2 regions of the Kitasatospora sp. NBC_00070 genome follow, and region 1 is predicted to be linked to the other one. Evidence: riboswitches for the same ligand, from Rfam matches in the RefSeq annotation. Region 1 holds a riboswitch; the other holds the start of a gene.
What was found. Region 1 has a riboswitch for S-adenosylmethionine ahead of OHV05_RS08085 (aminotransferase class V-fold PLP-dependent enzyme). Riboswitches for the same ligand answer to the same signal wherever they lie in the genome.

Region 1 (3,914 bases):
TCGTTGCGGTAGCTCCACGCCGCCCCGTCGGAGACGAGCTCGCGGACGGCCCCCAGGAACCGCTCCAGGTGCTCGTCCGGAGTCCCCGCCCCGAAGCTGACCCGGATCGCGTTCAGGCTGCGCTCGCCGGGCAGCGACGGCTCCGGGGCGCCGCACTCGGACGGTGCGGCCTCCTCGCCGCCGAGCAGGGTCCGCACCAGCGGGTGGGCGCAGAACAGCCCGTCCCGGACGCCGATCCCGTACTCGGCCGAGAGCGCCGCCGAGAAGTGCGAGCTGTTCCAGCCCTGCACCACGAAGGAGAGCACGCCGACCCGGGCCGCGCCCTCGCCGAACAGGCTGAGCACCCGGACTTCGGGGATCTCGGCCAGTCCGGCCTGCAGACGGTCGATCAGCTGCTGCTCGCGGGCCTCCAGCGCGTCGAAGCCGGCCTCGGTGAGCGCCCGGCAGGCGGAGGCGATGGAGTAGGCGCCGATCACGTTCGGGGAGCCGGCCTCGTGCCGGGCCGGGCCGGTCTGCCACTCGACCGCGACCGAGCCGTCCAGCTCGCGGGCCACGGTCCGGCTGGCGCCGCCGCCGGCCAGGTACGGCTCGGCCGCGTCCAGCCAGTCGCTCCGGCCGGCCAGCACGCCGGCGCCGAACGGGGCGTACAGCTTGTGGCCGGAGAAGGCGATCCAGTCCACGCCCAACTCCCGCACCGAGACCCGGTGGTGGGGCGCCAGCTGGGCGGCGTCCAGCACCACCCGGGCGCCGTGCCGGTGGGCGACCTCGGTCAGTTCGGCGACCGGCCAGAGCTCGCCGGTGACGTTGGAGGCACCGGTGACGCAGAACAGCCGGTGCTCGGCGGGCTCCGCCGCGAGGGCGGCGTCCAGCGCGGCGACCGCCTCGGCGTGCGAGCGCGGGGCCCGCAGGTAGCTGACGGTCAGGCCGTCCCGGCGCCAGGGCAGCAGCGAGGCGTGGTGCTCGGTCTCGAAGGCGAACACCCGGGTGCCGGCGGGCAGCACCCCGGCCAGCAGGTTGAGCGAGTCGGTGGTGGCCCGGGTGAAGACCACCTGGTCGCCCTCGCGCAGGTCGAGGAACTCCTCGACGGTGCGGCGGCTCTGCTCGAACAGGTCGGTGGAGAGTTGGGAGAGGTACCCGGCGCCCCGGTGCACGCTGCCGTAGTACGGGGCGTAGGCGGCGACGTCGTCCCAGACCCGCTGGAGCGCCGGGGAGCTGGCGGCGTAGTCCAGGGCGGCGTAGGAGACCTTCTCGCCGGAGACCAGCGGGACCTGGACGTCGTGGCCGAGAACGGCGAGCGGGGCGCAGATTTCGGTGGAAACGGACATGGGGGTGCACTCCTCGGAAGGTCCGGGACCTCGGGGTGCAGCTGTGCCGCCGACGTCCGCGCTTGCCACGCGGACGGTTCGCCGCGGAGCCCGGTCCTCACCCAGGGCACCCCGCCACGGACGGAGGGTTGCCGGACAGCAAGCTGGGGCTTGTCGCTGTCACTCATGACCTGCCGAGGACTCTAGGCGAGCCTCCGAGGAGTGGTCAAACACCCGTCCGCCATCCGGACAGTACGAAGGCCCGGCAGTGATCTGCCGGGCCTTCAACTCACCGTTCAAGAACGGGTGGTGGCCGCCGCCCAGTCCTTCAGCAGGGCCTCCGCCGCGCCGGAGTCGACGGCGGCCGCGGTCCGCACCATGCCGGCCGCCAGCTGCTCGGCCAGCGGGGCGTCGGTCAGCTCCAGCGCGGTCAGCGCGGCGGCGCTGTTCAGCAGGACGGCGTCCCGGACCGGGCCGCGCTCCCCCGCCAGCAGGCGGCGGGCGACCTCGGCGTTGAACTGCGGGTCGCCGCCGCGCAGCGCCTCGATGCCGACCGGCTCGATGCCGACCTCGCGCGGGTCGAAGACGGTCTCGGTGACCTGACCGTCCTTCACCAGCCAGACGTGCGAGGTGGTGGAGATGGTCAGCTCGTCCAGGCCGTCGTCGCCCCGGAAGACCAGGGCGGTGGCACCGCGCCGGGCCAGTACGCCGGCGATCAGCCCGGCCAGCCGGGTGTCGAAGCAGCCGATCGCGTGCGCGGTGACCCGGCCCGGGTTGGTCAGCGGGCCGAGGATGTTGAAGGCGGTCGGCACCCCGAGGTCACGGCGGGCCGGGGCGGCGTGCCGCATCGCCGGGTGGAACATCGGCGCCGGGCAGAAGGTCAGGCCGACCTCCGCGGCGATCTCGGCCACCCGGGCGGGCGTGACGTCGGGGCTGATGCCGAGCTTCTCCAGCACGTCGGTGGCACCGCTGGCGGAGGAGGCCGCCCGGTTGCCGTGCTTGACCACCTTCGCCCCGGCGGCGGCCGCGACGATCGCCGACATGGTGGAGATGTTCACCGTCTTGGCCCGGTCGCCGCCGGTGCCCACGATGTCCACTGCGGGGCCCGGGATGTGCAGCGGCGTGGCGTGCGCGTACATCGACTCGACCAGACCGGCGATCTCGTCCACCGTCTCGCCCTTGGCCCGGAGCGCGACCACGAAGCCGGCCACCTGGACGGGGGTGGCCTCGCCGCCCATGATCCGGTCCATCGCCCAGGCGGTGTCGGCCTGGCCGAGGTCCTGCCCGGCCAGCAGCGCGCTCAGCAGGTCCGGCCAGGTGCGGACCACCTGCGCGGGGTCGCTACCGCCGTTCGCAGGTTGTGCGTTCACCATGGCTGACTCCAGCTCTCGATCGGGGATGCTGGAGCCAGCCTAGCGATCCGGGGCGCCCGGACGCGGGGTGCTTCTCTACAGGTGAGACACCGGCTGACGGCCCCTCAGCGGTGCGATCGCTCAGCGGTGGGCCGGGGTGCGCTTGGCCACCCGGGCCCGGAGCAGGGTGGCGGCGGCCTCGGCCAGCGCCACCGGGTCGACCGGGTGCGAGATCGCGGCCTCGGCGCGGCTCCAGGCGGCCAGCCAGGCGTCCTGCGGCCGGCCGATCAGCACCAGCACCGGCGGGCAGCCGTAGATCTCGTCCTTGACCTGCCGGGCCACCCCGAGGCCGCCGGCCGGCACGGCCTCGCCGTCCAGCACGCAGAGGTCGACACCGCCCTTCTCCAGGGCTCGGAGCACCGCGGGCACCGTGGCGCACTCCAGCACGTCGACCTCGGGGAGGTCGGCGGCGGGGCGGCGGCCCAGTGCGAGCGTGACCTGCTCGCGGGTGTTCCGGTCGTCGCTGTAGACGAGAACGGTGAGCGTCTCGTCGGAGGTGTGCGCCATGGGCCCTGCTCCCGGGTACTCGTCCTCTTATATGGCTGTGCTCTTCGTCGTACCGTGCGCGGCTCAACCCGGCCCGGTGTGACCCGGACCACGTTCACCTCCGGATGCTACTCCCGCACACCCCTCGTGGTGACCCCCTGGCGCGATCTCCCTCGGACGAGCCGCGGCCGTACGCCACGCCGATCACTCACGCGGGCGACGGATCGTCACCCCAGAAGTCCGGTTCCACCCGGACGGCCGACCCGCTAGCCGACCCGGGGCGCCGGGCCCGCCGTGACACGCGGGGCGAACGGGTGGACCCGTCGTCAATGAACCGTCAGAAATGGGACACCACCTCCTCGAAGCCCTCGTCCGACGCCCCGTCGGCTGCCAACAGGGCATACCGCACGCACCGGACACTCCGAGGTACACCCCCCGGCGTGAAGACGGAATAAGGGACCGACATAATGTCCGTCGTGGCGACAGCAACAGCAACAGAAACCGGACACGCGCACGGAGCGGTCAACAGGCCGAACCTGGTCAGCGTCGGAACCATCGTCTGGCTGAGCTCGGAGCTGATGTTCTTCGCGGCCCTGTTCGCGATGTACTTCACGCTCCGCTCGGTCAAGGGCGCGGAGTTCTGGACCGAGAAGGCCCACGCGCTCAACGTGCCCTTCTCCTCGGTGAACACCACGATCCTGGTGCTCTCCTC
Region 2 (3,914 bases), 2.5 Mb from region 1:
ACTCGCGGCCGAGCCGAGGTCCCCAGGGGTTCGGAAAGGTCAGACCGCCGCGCGGACCATGTCCGCCTGCGGGCCCTTCTGTCCCTGGGAGATCTCGAACTCGACCCGCTGGCCCTCCTCGAGGGTGCGGTAGCCGTCCATCTGGATCGCGCTGTAGTGGACGAACACGTCCGCACCACCGTCGACCGCGATGAAGCCGTACCCCTTCTCCGCGTTGAACCACTTGACGGTGCCCTGAGCCATTCCGAACTCCCCTTGTGCTGTGCTGGCCCTTCGCGGACCCGCAGGATGCGGGCCCAGGTCTGAACAGGCACGCCCGAGGGAACCCCCCCTGGGCGCAGCCGCGCTCGCCGCAAGCGCCCCACCGGTGCACCGCGAGGCGACCCGGCCGACGGGTGAATGCGTCGATCGCGGCTGAATGTATCCGGACAGACGCCCTCTGCAACAGGGCCAACCTTGCCGAATTCATCGGCAGTCGAATGGGATATCGCGGGAGGAAGGCGGCAGAGCGTGGCAATTCACTCCGGGCATAGCGGACTCATCACCGCAAAATGCGGCCAGATTTCTGACGCTTGCCTGACATCTTCTGTCTCACGCGGTCCGGCGGATGTCTCAACGGCCGGACGGGCCTTGCGTACGCGATCGGCTGACGGTGCGTGGGGAGGGCGGCGGTAAGAGCGGGGATACGCCGACTTCCGTCGCACTCTACTCCCTCCCGGGTGCCCGCTTTTCCACCCGACATAGGGCCGCGCCGCCGTCGGAAGCGGAAATAGGGATTCCGGTTCGGACGGCGGCGCGGCCGTATTCGGTGAAGTGCGGGAACTCAGCAGCCGCCGGCCACCGCGGGAATGATCGAGATGCCCGCGCCGTCCTTGATCTCGGTCGCCAGGCCCTCGGCGAAACGCACGTCGTCGTCGTTCACGTACACGTTCACGAAGCGGCGCAGCTTGCCCGCGTCGTCCAGCACCCGGGCGGCGATGCCGGGGTGGTTGGCGTCCAGGTCGGCGATGACGGCACCCAGGGTGTCGCCCTCGGCGGTGACCTCGGCGACGCCGCCGGTGTAGGTGCGCAGGATGGTCGGGATGCGGACGGTGGCGCTCATGCACGGACTCCTAGCGGGGAGGTGAGGGGGGATCAGGCGGAGGCGAGACCGGCGGCCCGGAACGAGTCCAGGGTCGGGCGGATGGTGGCGGTCAGGCCCGCGTCGGCGACGGCGTCCAGGGTCTTCAGACCGTCCCCGGTGTTGATCGCGACGGTCTCCTTGGACGGGTCCAGCTGACCCGTCTCGACCAGCTTCTTCAGCACCCCGATGGTCACCCCGCCGGCCGTCTCGGCGAAGATGCCCTCGGTCCTGGCCAGCAGCTTGATCGCCTCGACCACCTCGGCGTCCGTCACGTCCTCCACCGCGCCCCCGGTGCGGCGGGCGATGTCCAGCACGTACGGGCCGTCGGCCGGGTTGCCGATCGCCAGCGACTTGGCGATGGTGTTCGGCTTGACCGGGCGGATCACGTCGTGACCCGCCTTGAAGGCGGCGGAGACCGGGGAGCAGCCCTCGGCCTGGGCGCCGAAGATCCGGTACGGGCGGTCCTCGACCAGGCCGAGCTTGATCAGCTCCTGCAGGCCCTTGTCGATCTTGGTGAGCTGGGAGCCCGAGGCGATCGGGATCACCAGCTGCTCCGGCAGCCGCCAGCCGAGCTGCTCGCAGATCTCGTACGCCAGGGTCTTCGAGCCCTCGCCGTAGTACGGCCGGAGGTTGACGTTGACGAAGCCCCAGCCCTCGCCGGCCGGGTCACCGATCAGCTCCGAGCAGAACCGGTTCACGTCGTCGTAGTTGCCCTCGATCCCGACCAGCTCGCCGCCGTAGACCCCGGCCATCACGACCTTGCCCTGCTCCAGGTCGTGCGGGATGAAGACGCAGGACTTGAAACCGGCCCGGGCCGCGGCCGCGCCGACGGCGCCGGCCAGGTTGCCGGTGGAGGAGCACGACAGGGTGGTGAAGTTGAACGCGCGCGCCGCCTCGATGGCGCAGGCGACCACCCGGTCCTTGAAGGAGTGGGTCGGGTTGCCCGAGTCGTCCTTGACGTGCAGCTGGGCGGTGAAGCCGAGCTCGCGGCCCAGGTTGTCGGCCTTCACCAGCGGGGTCCAGCCCGGGTTCAGGTTCGGCTTGCCCGCCACGTCGGCCGGGACGGGCAGCAGCGGGGCGTACCGCCAGATCGAGGCCGGACCGGCCTCGATCCGCTTGCGCAGCTCCTCGGCGGAGTCGGAGCCGAAGTCGTACGCGATCTCCAGCGGGCCGAAGCACTCGACGCAGGCGAAGCTCGGGCCGAGCGGGAATCGGGTGCCACACTCGCGACAGGACAGGGCGGCAGCGGGGCCGAGGTCGACGGTCGGGGCGGCAGAAACAGCGGTAGCCATGATGGCGGAGGCCTCTCTCCTCATCTTCCCCGTGACGCGGTCGCGCCACAGGACGGAATTGGCACCTGTCCCGCCGGATGGCCACTGCTGGGCCGGCCGTGCGAGAAGGTTGCCGGGACTTCGACGGGCCGTTCCCTCAGTCCCTCTGGATGAGCTCTGTGAAGTTGTGGTCCTGCTCTCCGGCCGACCCCGACGTGCGAAGGTCTGACCGCAGTACGAAGACTGTATCCGAAGGCGCCGGGCAGGGAACCGCGCGTCCGAGTCGCGAGATGCCCCGTCCCGAGAACGCCAGTCCGACCACTCAGCCCGAGGAGAACAGACGTGTCCGACCAGCCGACCCCGGCCGACCCGCCCGAGGAGCTGCTGCCGGAAGTGGCCGACTGGCTGCACCGGCGCTCCTGGACGACGGCCGACCGGCCGCCGGCCGACCTGCTCACCGCCAAACGGGCGGCCGGCCCGGCCGGGACGGTCAGCGTGGTGCTGCCCGCCCTCGACGAGGAGTCCACGGTCGGCGAGATCGTCCGGGTGATCCGGCGCGAGCTGATGGAGCGGCTGCCGCTGGTGGACGAGATCGTGGTGGTCGACTCGGGCTCGGCCGACCGGACGGCGCAGACCGCCGCCGCGGCGGGCGCCCGGGTGGTGCACCGGGACGACGTACTGCCCCGGCTGCCGGCCGCCCCGGGCAAGGGCGAGGTGCTCTGGCGCTCGCTGCTGGTCACCTCCGGCGAGATCGTCTGCTTCATCGACGCGGACCTGCGGGAGTTCGACCCGGCCTTCGTCTCCGGCATCGTCGGGCCGCTGCTGACCGATCCGGCGATCCAGCTGGTGAAGGCGATGTACGACCGGCCGCTGGAGACCGCGGGCGCGGTGGTCCCGGCCGGGGGCGGGCGGGTCACCGAGCTGGTGGCCCGGCCGCTGCTGAACCTTCACTGGCCCCAACTGGCCGGGTTCGTCCAGCCGTTGGGCGGCGAGTACGCCGCCAGGCGGTCGCTGCTGGAGCAGCTGCCGTTCCCGACCGGGTACGGGGTCGAGCTCGGCCTGCTGGTGGACGCGCTCGACCGGGTCGGCCTGGACGCGCTGGCCCAGGTGGACGTCGGGGTCCGGCACCACCGGCACCAGGACGGCCAGGCGCTCGGCCGGATGGCGGCCACCATCTACCGCACCGCCCTGGACCGCCTGGACCGCACCCACCGCCTCAAGACCACCCCCGACCTGGTGCACCCCCTGCTCACCCAGTTCACCCGCGACCCCGCCACCCGCGAGTTCACCGCCCACACCCACCCGGTCGGCGCCCTCGAACGCCCCCCGATGCTCACCGTCCCGGAGTACCTCAGCCCGCTACGGTCCAGGGGCTCGGGGAACGGCGACGCCAGCCCTTTCAGGGTGATCCGTCCGTGAAGGGTCAGGGACTTTCGCAGTGACCCGAGCGCCAGACCTCCTCGCAGTTCCCCGAGCCCCTGGACCGTAGATGCCCGGGCGCTTGCCGAGCCAGGGGGAGT

Region 2: another riboswitch for S-adenosylmethionine. It lies ahead of thrC (threonine synthase); the one in region 1 lies ahead of OHV05_RS08085 (aminotransferase class V-fold PLP-dependent enzyme).

What each region holds. Positions count from the first base shown of each region.
Region 1 is NZ_CP108247.1:1,741,498-1,745,411, forward strand. It holds gene OHV05_RS08085 (aminotransferase class V-fold PLP-dependent enzyme) at 1-1,325, opposite strand, end outside; SAM riboswitch class IV at 1,379-1,496, opposite strand; gene trpD (anthranilate phosphoribosyltransferase) at 1,601-2,677, opposite strand; gene OHV05_RS08095 (hypothetical protein) at 2,798-3,223, opposite strand; gene OHV05_RS08100 (heme-copper oxidase subunit III) at 3,670-3,914, shown strand, end outside.
Region 2 is NZ_CP108247.1:4,221,766-4,225,679, reverse strand. It holds gene OHV05_RS19600 (cold-shock protein) at 40-243, opposite strand; gene OHV05_RS19595 (ubiquitin-like small modifier protein 1) at 824-1,102, opposite strand; gene thrC (threonine synthase) at 1,135-2,415, opposite strand; SAM riboswitch class I at 2,433-2,571, opposite strand; gene OHV05_RS19585 (glucosyl-3-phosphoglycerate synthase) at 2,776-3,813, shown strand.